Regions from separate parts of the Streptomyces sp. NPDC001401 genome, predicted to be linked through region 1. Evidence: riboswitches for the same ligand, from Rfam matches in the RefSeq annotation. Region 1 holds a riboswitch; the other holds the start of a gene.

Region 1 (5,375 bases):
CGCGTACACGTCGACCCGGGTGTCGGCCGTGCCGTGCTCTATCTGCTCGGGAGCGAGGTAGGAGACGGTGCCGAGGACGGTTCCGGTCGTGTTGGTGACCGTGTCCACGGACCGCACCAGCCCGAAGTCGGCGACCTTGACCCGGCCGTCGTCCCCTATCAGCACGTTCTCCGGCTTCATGTCCCGGTGCACGAACCCGGCGCGGTGCGCGGCGCCGAGCGCGGCGAGCACCGGCTCCAGGATGTCCAGGGCGGCGCGCGGCTGCAGTGCCCCGCGCTCGCGCAGCACGTCGCGCAGGGTGCACCCGGCGATGTACTCCATGGCCAGGTAGACGTACGACCCGTCGGTGCCCTGGTCGAAGACCTGCACCACGTTCGGGTGCGCGAGCCTTGCGACGGACTTCGCCTCGCGGATGAACCGCTCGACGAAGGAGCCGTCGGCCGCGAGCGTGGGGTGCATCACCTTGAGCGCGAGCACGCGGTCGAGGCGGGTGTCCACGGCCCGGTAGACCGTGGCCATCCCGCCGACCGCGATGCGCGCGTCCACGCGATAGCGCCCGTCGAGCACCTGCCCGACCAGTGGGTCCTGAAGGGTCGTGTCCACGCAGGTGAGTGTACGAGCCGCGACTGACAGGGCTGCCGGATCCGTCAGGATCGGGGCGGTACTGCAGCCGAGCTGTGACGGACGTCGCACCGACGCTCGGATCTTGTCGAACGCGCGTTCAGAATGCGGGGCGTTCGGGATCCAGGTGTGCGCGCCCCTCGTGGGGCGAGGACGCCTCCGCGAAGTGGCGGCGCGGAATGCGGCCGGCCCGGTACGCGAGCCTGCCCGCGTCCACCGCGTGCTTCATGGCCTCCGCCATCAGCTGCGGCTCCTGCGCCCGCGTCACCGCTGAGGCGAGCATCACACCCGCGCACCCCAGCTCCATCGCGAGCGCGGCGTCCGAGGCCGTACCGGCGCCCGCGTCCAGGATCACCGGTACGCGCGCGTGCTCGGTGATCAGCTGGAAGTTGTGCGGGTTACGGATGCCGAGCCCGGAGCCGATGGGCGAGCCGAGCGGCATGATCGCCGCGCAGCCGACGTCCTCCAGCTTGCGGGCCAGCACGGGGTCGTCGTTGGTGTACGGCAGCACGGTGAAGCCGTCGTCGACGAGGGTCTCGGCCGCGTCGAGCAGTTCGATCGGGTCGGGCAGCAGGGTGCGCTCGTCGGCGATGACCTCGAGTTTGATCAGATCGGTGCCGAGCGCCTCGCGCGCGAGGCGGGCGGTGAGGACGGCCTCGCCGGCGGTGAAGCAGCCCGCCGTGTTCGGCAGCACGCGGATGCCGAGCTTCTCCAGGACGGAGAGCACGGAACCGTGCACAGAGGGGTCCACGCGCCGCATGGCAACCGTCGTCAGCTCCGTGCCGGAAGCCACCAGCGCCCGCTCCAGCACGTCGAGGCTGGGGGCGCCGCCGGTGCCCATGATCAGGCGGGACGCGAAGGACGTACCGCCGATGACAAAGGGGTCGTCGGCCATGGTTCAGCCTCCTTGGACGGCGGTGAGGACCTCGACGCGGTCCCCCTCGCTCAGGGACGTCGACGGCCACTGCACGCGCGGGACGACGGTTTCGTTGAGGGCGGCGGCCACTCCGGAGGGGGCCGGGGTCAGCGCGCGTACGACGGTGTCGAGAGCAGTGCCGGAAGCGAACTCCCGGGGCTCTCCGTTGACGGAGATGTTCATGCGGGCTGCTCCAGGAGCGCGAAACGCTTGGGGGTGAACGGGCGGGCCTCGTCCGGGAGTTCACCGGTGGCCAGGGCGTGCGCCATGGCGTCGCCGGTGACCGGGGTGAGCAGCACGCCGTTGCGGTAGTGGCCGGTGGCCAGCAGCAGTCCGGGGAGCTGTGTCGGGCCGAGGAGGGGTGCGTTGTCCGGGGAGCCGGGGCGCAGTCCCGCACGCGTCTCGGTCAGCGGCAGTTCCGTGATCCCGGGGACCAGCTCGTGCGCGTCGCGCAGCAGCTCGTACACCCCGCCCGCGGTGACCGTCGTGTCCCAGCCCAGCTCCTCGCTGGTCGCGCCGATGACCAGCTCGCCGCTCTCGCGCGGCACCAGGTAGACATGGCTGCCGCGGACGACGGCACGCACGGTGCGGTTCAGGAACGGCGCGTACCGCTTGGGCACGGTCAGCCGCAGCACCTGCCCCTTCACCGGCCGCACGGGCGGCAGCACCTCGTCCGGGACGCCCGCGAGCCGCCCGCTGAGGCTGCCGCCGGCCAGCACGACCTGCCCCGCGCCCAGCTCGGTGCCGTCCGCGGTCGTGACCCCGGCGGCCCGCTCCCGTACGACGTGGAAGCGCTCGGCCCACACCCGGTGGAAGACCACGCCCGCCCGTTCGCACGCGGCCACCAGCGCGCGTGCCAGCCGCCGGGGGTCGATCTGGTGGTCGCCGTCCACCCGGAGGCCACCGCGCACGCCCGGCGCGAGCATCGGCTCCAGGCGCCGGCAGTCGCGGCCCGACAGCCACTCCGACTCCAGGCCCGACTCCCGCTGCAGGGCGTGCAGTTCGCGCAGGTGGGCGCGGTCGTCGGCGTCCAGGGCGACGGCGAGCGTGCCGCACTGGCGGTAGCCGAGGTCGTGACCCGTGAGGTCGGTGAGCTCGGCGGCGAAGTCCGGGTAGCGGCGGGCCGAGGCGAGGTTCAGGCCGAGCAGGGTCTGCTCGCCGTAGTGCAGCTCCGTGACCGCGGCCAGCATGCCGGCGGCCACCTGGGCGGCCCCGCCGCCCGGTTCGGGGTCCACCACGGCCGTGGCGAAACCGCGCTGCGCGGCACGCCAGGCCGTGACCAGGCCGATGATTCCGCCCCCGATGACGAGGACGTCTGACGTACGTGACGACATGGGCGTCCAGCCCCTCCCTTCGCCGGCATGACCCGGATCAGGTTCGTACGGTCGGAGGCCGCCAGCCTCCCTCTCAGCCCGGTGCGTCCGGGCTCCCGCGAGTGCTTGTACGTTGGCCACCCTAGCCCGACCCTCCGCGCCTCTGTAAGGGAGCCTTCCGCCATGCCCCGCTCGCTGGACGGCCTCGTCCTCGCTCCCGTCGCCGACCAGGCCCCAGGTCAGGTGGGTACGCGCACCCGGTTCGCGTACCACGAGAAGGACGGCGAGATCTGGGCCGAGTACGCGGGCGGCGACGTCGTGCGCGGCCATCTGGTGGGTACTCGGTCAGGTGACCGGCTGGACTTCCGGTACGTCCAGCTGGGGCATGACGGGACGACGTCCTCGGGGCACTGCGTCTCGATGGTCGTGCAGCTGCCGGACGGGCGGGTGCGGCTGGAGGAGACGTGGCAGTGGGAGTCGCAGCCCGGCAGCGGAACGAGTGTTGTGGAGCAGGTCACTGAGTGAGCACGACGGCTGACTGACAAATAGTCAGTTGTCTATGGTGATCAGGTGAGCGAGCAGACGCAGGAAACGGGCGGGTCGCCACTGCGGCGCGTGGTCGTCGTCGGTGCGGGCATGGCCGGTGTCCAGACCGCGGTCGCCCTGCGCGAACAGGGCTTCACCGGCACCGTGACGCTGATCGGCGCCGAACCCCACCAGCCGTACGACCGGCCGCCGCTGTCCAAGGCGGTGCTGCTCGGCAAGTCCGAGGGCTCCGCCTTCGACGTCGACTTCGAGGCGCTCGGCATCGAACTGCAGCTGGGGCGCGAAGTGCTCGGCGTCCGCCCCGGCGAGCACGAGCTGGACACCGAGAGCGGGCCCGTGCCGTACGACGTCCTGGTCCTCGCCACCGGCGCCGAACCGATCACGCTGCCGGGCACCGAGGGTGTGCCCGGAGTGCATCTGCTGCGCACCCTGGACGACGCCGAGCGGCTGCGGCCCGTGCTCGCCCGGCAGCACGACATCGTGGTCGTCGGCGCGGGCTGGATCGGCGCCGAGTTCGCCACCGCCGCGCGCGAGGCGGGCTGCGCGGTGACGGTCGTCGAGGCCGCGGACCGGCCGCTCGCCGGCGCGCTGCCCGCCGAGGTGGCCGCCCCGATGGCCGGCTGGTACGCCGACGCGGGCGCCGAGCTCCGTACGCACGCACGCGTGGAGCGCATCGAGCCCGGCGCGGTCGTCCTCGACGACGGCTCCCGGCTGCCCGCGGGCGCGGTCGTGGTCGGCATCGGCGCGCGCCCCGCCACGGCCTGGCTGGCAGGCGCCGGCATCGAGCTCGGCGTGCACCGCGAAGTGGTCGCCGACGCCCACCTGCGCACCTCGGCACCGGACGTCTACGCCGTCGGCGACTGCGCCTCCTTCCCTTCGGGAAGGTATGGCGAGCGCCTGCTGGTCCACCACTGGGACAACGCCCTCCAGGGCCCGCGCACGGTGGCCGCGAACATCATCGGCAAGACCACCGGCGAGCCCCCCGCGGTCTACGACCCGGTCCCGTACTTCTGGTCCGAGCAGTTCGGCCGCTTCGTCCAGTACGCCGGCCACCACACCTCCGCCGACACGACCCTGTGGCGCGGCGACCCCTCGGGCTCCGCCTGGTCGGTCTGCTGGCTGCGCGAGAACCGGCTGGTCGCCCTGTTGGCGGTGGGCAGGCCGAGGGATCTGGCGCAGGGCAGACGGCTGATCGAGGGGGGCACCCCGATGGACCCGGAGCTGCTCGCGGATCCGGCGCGGCCCATGAAGGCGGCCACGGCGTAGTACGCGGGACGGCGGCCACGGCGGAGTGTAGAACCCCAGGTCGGACCGTTCTGGCTTCCGACTGTCAGTGCGGGATGGCAGGCTTGATGCCGTGACCGAGATTGACGCAAAGATCGATGCTCTCGTCCCCGCCTGGCTCACCCTCCCCGACATCGCAGAGATGCTCGATGTCGAGGTGACGCGTGTGCGGCAGCTGGTCAAGGAGGGCCAGCTCATCGCCGTACGCCGAGGTGAGAACCGCGCGCTGCACGTCCCCGCCGCCTTCATCGACGGGAGCGAGCAGAAGGTCGTCAAGGGCCTGACCGGCACCTTGACGCTCCTGCGGGACGACGGCTTCACCGACGAAGAGATGATCGAGTGGCTCTTCACTCCCGACGACAGCCTGCCCGGCACCCCCGCGCAGGCCCTGAGCGAGAATCGCGGCACGGAGGTGAAGCGCCGGGCCCAGGCGCTCGCCGTCTGATCCGAACAGGCTGAACCGAACACCGTCCGGCGTACGGGCCGAGGTCCGCGCAGGCAAGGCCGCGGCCGTGGTTCACTGCGGCCCGCAGAAGCAGGCGGCCACGGCCGGCCCGCAGCCCGTACGCCGCCGACCAGGAACGACACCCACGGGGGACCCTCGTATGCCCGACACCGCCACCAGCGCACACGCCGAGCTCGCCGACGCCCGCGTCTACCTCTGCACGGACGCCCGCAGGCGCCAGGGCGACCTG
Region 2 (5,375 bases), on a different contig from region 1:
CGCCGGAGAGCGAGGCGACGGCCCGGCGTGCGGCACCCGGCAGCCCGACGAGGTCGAGCAACTCCCGTACGCGCTCGTCCTGTTGAGGGCGCCGGGCGCCGTGCATCCGCAGCCCGAAGGCGACGTTCCTGCCCACGTCCCGCTGCGGGAACAGCTGATGGTCCTGGAACATCAGGCCCACCCCCCGCCTGTGCGCGGGCACCCCCGCCTGGTCGTGTCCGTCGAGCAACACCCGCCCGCCGTCCAGGGGTTGCAGTCCGGCCACCGCCCGCAGCAGCGTCGACTTGCCGCTGCCGCTGGGCCCGAGCACGCACACGATCTCGTGCTCGGCGACCTCGAGGCCGACGGCGTCGAGCACGGCCCGCCCGCCGAACCGCACGGTCGCGTCCTCCAGGCTCAGCAGCATCTAGAACTCCCCGCTCCGGTCGGTGCGCAGCCGCTCGAGCACCAGCAGCGCCACCGCGCACACCACCATCAGAATCGTCGAAAGGGCCATCGCCTGCCCGTAGTTGAGGTCGCCCGGCCGGCCGAGCAGCCGCGCCACGGCGACGGGCAGCGTCGGATTGTCGGGCCGCGCGATGAACACGGTCGCCCCGAACTCCCCGAGCGACACCGCGAACGCGAACCCGGCCGCCACCAGCAGCGCCCGCCGCACCATCGGCAGATCGACCTCCCGCCACACCCGCCACGGCGACGCCCCGAGCACGGCCGCCGCCTCCCGCAGCCGCGCGTCCACGGCCCGCAGCACCGGCAGCATGGTCCGTACGACGAAGGGGGCGCCCACCAGCGCCTGCGCGAGCGGCACCAGGATCCACGAACTCCGCAGATCCAGCGGCGGCTTGTCCAGCGCGATCAGGAACCCGAAGCCGACCGTCACCGCGGAGACGCCCAGCGGCAGCATCAGCAGCGCGTCGAAGCCGCGGACCAGCCGGCCCGCGTCCCGGCGCGCGAGCGCCGCGGCGGCCAGACCGCCGATCACCACGGCGATGGCGGTCGCGGCGAGGGCGTACTGGAGCGAGTTGCCGATCGCCTGGATCGGCGGCACGAGGAAGGTCCCGCCGTCGTCGTGCGTCAGCGCGCGGTAGTAGCCGAACCCGGAGGCGCCGAGGGACCGCTGCACCAGCACCGCCAGCGGCAGCACCAGCAGAACGGCGATGGTGCCGAGAACCCCGGCCAGCAGCGTCCACTGCCCGGCCCCGCGCGGCCGGCTCGCCGTGACGCTCGCGTCCACCAGCCGCAGGGCGGTCTCCCGCCGCCGTACCGTCCAGGCGTGCACGGCGAGGATCGCGCCGACGGCCACGAACTGGATGATCGTGAGCACGGCAGCGGTGGACAGGTCGAAGATCTCCGAGGTCTGCCGGTAGATTTCGACCTCGAGGGTGGAGAAGGTCGGGCCGCCGAGGATCTGCACCACGCCGAAGGAGGTGAAGGTGAAGAGAAAGACCATCAGCGCGGCGGCGGCCACCGCGGGCGCGAGAGCCGGCAGCGTCACCTTCCGCCAGGCCGCCCATCGCGACGCGCCCAGCATCCGCGCCGCCTCCTCCTGACGCGGGTCGAGCTGCCCCCACAGGCCGCCGACGGTCCGTACGACGACGGCGTAGTTGAAGAAGACGTGCGCCAGCAGGATGGCCCAGACGGTGGTGTCCAGCCGCACGCCCCACAGCTCGTCGAGCAGTCCCCCACGTCCGACCAGCGCCAGGAACGCCGTACCGACGACGACCGTCGGCAGCACGAAGGGGACGGTGACGACGGCCCGCAGCAGCTGCTTGCCCGGGAAGTCGAGGCGCGCGAAGACGTACGCGCCCGGGAGCGCGATCAGCAGCGTGAGCGCGGTGGAAGCGAGCGCCTGCCAGGTGGTGAACCACAGGACGTGCCGGATGTCGGACTGCGTGACGACGTCCGCGATCCGCCCGAACTGCCACTTCCCGTCGGCCTTGAGCCCGCGCGCCACGATCGCGGCGACGGGCCAGGCGAAGAACACCGCGAAGAACACGACGGGCACGGCCATGAGCCCGAGCCGCGCCGCGCTCCCCTGCCGCGTCCCCCGCGCGTCTACTTCAGTACGAGTGACGTCCACGACTTGACCCACTGGTCACGGTTGGCGGCGATCCTGGTCGGGGCCATGGTCTCGGGGTCCTTGGCCGGCTGCCCGTACTTCACGAACTCCGGGGGCACCTGAGCGCCCTCGCGCACCGGGTAGACGAACATGTTCAGCGGCATGTCCTCCTGGAACTCCTTGGTGACCAGGAAGTCGAGGAAGGCCTTGCCGCCCTTGCTGTTCTTGGCGTTGCTGAGCAGTCCCGCGTACTCGATCTGCCGGAAGCAGGTGCCGTACGACGTCCCGGTCAGCGCCGTCTTGGGCTTCGGGTCGCCGTAGATGACCTCGGCGGGCGGCGAGGAGGCGTAGGAGACGACGAGCGGCCGGTCGCCCTTGGCCTTCTTCCCCCCTGCCGATCCGGAGAACTCCTCGTTGTAGGCCTGCTCCCAGCCGTCGACGACCTTCACGCCGTTCGCCTTGAGCTTCTTCCAGTAGCCCTGCCAGCCGGCGTCGCCGTACTTGGCGGCGGTGCCGAGCAGGAAGCCGAGGCCGGGCGAGGATGTGGAGGCGTTCTCGGTGACGAGGAGGTTCTTGTATTCGGGCTTGACCAGGTCGTCGAAGGAGGCGGGCGGGGTCAGCCTGTGCTTGCTGAAGTACGCCTTGTCGTAGTTGACGCAGATGTCGCCGGAATCGATCGGCGTGACCCGGTGCCTGGCCTGGTCGACCCGGTACTGCGCCTGGATCCGGTCTGCGCCCTTCGGCTCGTACGACTGGAAGAGCCCGTTGTCGAGCGCCCGCGAGAGCAGGGTGTTGTCGACGCCGAAGAAGACGTCGCCCTGCGGGTTGTCCTTGGTGAGGATGGCCTTGTTGACGGCCTGCCCCGCGTCGCCGTCCTTGAGGACGCGGACCTTGTAGCCGGACTGCTTCTCGAAGTCGGCGAGGACCTTCTTCGAGACGGCCCACGAGTCGTGGCTGACGAGAGTGATGTTCTTGGAGCCGCCGGAGCCCTCGCTGCCGGACGACGACGAACCGCAGGCGGACAACGAGATGAGACCGAGGCCGACCGCGGCGGCCACGAACGTCTTGGTGTGCACTGAATTCCTCCTGGCTGACCAGGAAGAGACGCGGCCCTGCCCGGGACCGCCGGAGAATTCCACCGGCTCCCGGGCAGGGCGCAACAGCTTGAGTGAAGACCGAACTTCCTACCCAGAATGACCTGGGCAAGGTTCAGAGGGTCTGCGGCCCGGTTGCCGCACTCTCAGCGCTGTGGCGCTCCCCTGTCGGAATATGAAGATGTGTACGTACGGGCTCAGATTACCGCTCGGTGGCCGCGAGCTGACCGCAGGCCCCGTCGATCTCCTGACCTCGGGTGTCCCGGACGGTGACCGGTACCCCGTGCGCCGCGATGGCCTCGACGAAGGCCTTCTCGTCCTCGGGCCGGGACGCCGTCCACTTCGAGCCGGGGGTCGGGTTCAGCGGGATGAGGTTGACGTGCACGGGCTTGCCGCGCAGCAGCCGCCCGAGTCGGTCACCGCGCCAGGCCTGGTCATTGATGTCGCGAATCAGCGCGTACTCGATCGACAACCGCCGCCCGCTCTTCTCGACGTACTCGAACCCCGCGTCGAGGACCTCGCGCACCTTCCACCGCGTGTTGACGGGGACGAGGGTGTCACGCAGCTCGTCGTCCGGCGCATGCAGCGAGATGGCGAGCCGGCACTTGAACCCCTCGTCGGCGAACCGGTGGATGGCGGGGACCAGTCCGACGGTCGACACGGTGATGCCGCGCTGCGAGAGCCCGAGCCCGTCGGGAGCGGGGTCGGTGAGCGCCCGGATGGCCCCGACCACACGCTTGTAGTTGGCGAGCGGCTCGCCCATCCCCATGAAGACGATGTTGGAGAGCCGCGCAGGCCCGCCGGGAACCTCCCCGTCCCGAAGCGCCCGCATCCCGTCCACGATCTGATGGACGATCTCGGCGGCGGACAGATTCCGGTCCAGCCCCGCCTGCCCGGTGGCGCAGAAGGGACAGTTCATCCCGCACCCTGCCTGCGAGCTGATGCACATGGTCACCCGGTCCGGGTAGCGCATCAGCACCGACTCGACGAGCGTCCCGTCGAACAGCCGCCACAGCGTCTTGCGGGTGGTGCCCTGGTCGGTCGACAGATGCCGTACGACCGTCATCAGGTCGGGAAGCAGCGCCTCCTGCAACTTGCCGCGCGAACCGGCCGGGATGTCCGTCCACTCCGCCGGGTCGTGCGCGTACCGCGCGAAGTAGTGCTGCGAGAGCTGCTTGGCGCGAAACGGCTTCTCGCCGATCTCGGCCACCGCTTCCTTGCGCTCGGCGGGCGTGAGGTCGGCAAGGTGCCGCGGCGGCTTCTTGGCTCCGCGGGGGGCGACGAAAGTGAGTTCTCCGGGCTTAGGCATGGCTGTACCAGTGTCGCAGATCAACAGGAGTGACCTGGGGCCCGAGCCGGCCGGGGCCGTGGTGTCGTGGGCTCCACCCCGGATACGGGTGGAGGTTCCCTCGTGGCGGCGGGTGCGGCGCCGGGATCGTGGACGGCACAGAGCGTTGCCGGAGCCTTTCAGGAGGGGACCGTCCCATGGCCGCCAACCGTCGACACCGACGCCGTACCACCATCGTCGCCACCGCCGTGACAGCCGTCGCGCTGACCGTCGGGCTCGTCACCGGCTGCCGCCCCGACGACGTCGACAAGTCGCTGGACTGCGTGCGGAGCTACGACACGATCGCCGACAGCCTGAAGGCGATCCACGATGCCGGGCGGGACGCGGCAAGCGACCCCTCCCGGACCGACACGTCCATCGACACCATCGAGAAGAACCTCGACAAGATCAAGGACAAGAACAGGAAGGCCGGCGACGGCAAGGCCGACAAGGCCGTGGACGACCTGAACCAGGCCGTCGCCGACTACAACAAGGCCGTCCTGAACGGGGAGAACCCGGACTCCGGCAGGATCGACAGGGCGGCCGACGAGCTGAAGGACGTCTGCAGCTCGTAAGAGGCTAGGCGGTGGTGTGCTCCAGCTTGTCCTTGAGCAGCTGCTCGTTGCGCGGCATCTCCTTGCGCACCTGGGGGCGGACGACGAGAGGCAGCAGGACCCTGCCGATGCCGTGTCCCTCGAAGTCGAGGTCCATCGTCACGTGGGTACGGCGGCCGTCGTCGATGGGCGTGATCTCGCCGTGGAAGTTGCCCCTGACAGGGCCGTCGATCCCGCGCACGGTCCAGGAGCGCTGCGGTTCGTACTGGGTGCACTCCATGGTCATCGGAATGTCGCGGCGGCCCACGTGCCGGGTGACCCGGACCTTGGATCCGAGTCCGAAG

Evidence for each region. Region 1 has a riboswitch for thiamine pyrophosphate ahead of thiO (glycine oxidase ThiO). Riboswitches for the same ligand answer to the same signal wherever they lie in the genome.
Region 2: another riboswitch for thiamine pyrophosphate. It lies ahead of ACFY10_RS26860 (thiamine ABC transporter substrate binding subunit); the one in region 1 lies ahead of thiO (glycine oxidase ThiO).

The regions. Positions count from the first base shown of each region.
Region 1 is NZ_JBIAWI010000001.1:475,050-480,424, reverse strand. Features, by position in the region: gene pknB (Stk1 family PASTA domain-containing Ser/Thr kinase) at 1-603, opposite strand, end outside; gene ACFY10_RS02225 (thiazole synthase) at 722-1,516, opposite strand; gene thiS (sulfur carrier protein ThiS) at 1,520-1,720, opposite strand; gene thiO (glycine oxidase ThiO) at 1,717-2,871, opposite strand; TPP riboswitch at 2,869-2,980, opposite strand; gene ACFY10_RS02210 (hypothetical protein) at 3,034-3,375, shown strand; gene ACFY10_RS02205 (NAD(P)/FAD-dependent oxidoreductase) at 3,421-4,662, shown strand; gene ACFY10_RS02200 (Rv2175c family DNA-binding protein) at 4,754-5,125, shown strand; gene thiE (thiamine phosphate synthase) at 5,286-5,375, shown strand, end outside.
Region 2 is NZ_JBIAWI010000008.1:281,766-287,140, reverse strand. Features, by position in the region: gene ACFY10_RS26870 (ABC transporter ATP-binding protein) at 1-406, opposite strand, end outside; gene ACFY10_RS26865 (ABC transporter permease) at 407-2,008, opposite strand; gene ACFY10_RS26860 (thiamine ABC transporter substrate binding subunit) at 2,053-3,132, opposite strand; TPP riboswitch at 3,220-3,327, opposite strand; gene rlmN (23S rRNA (adenine(2503)-C(2))-methyltransferase RlmN) at 3,353-4,459, opposite strand; gene ACFY10_RS26850 (hypothetical protein) at 4,636-5,052, shown strand; gene ACFY10_RS26845 (SRPBCC family protein) at 5,057-5,375, opposite strand, start outside.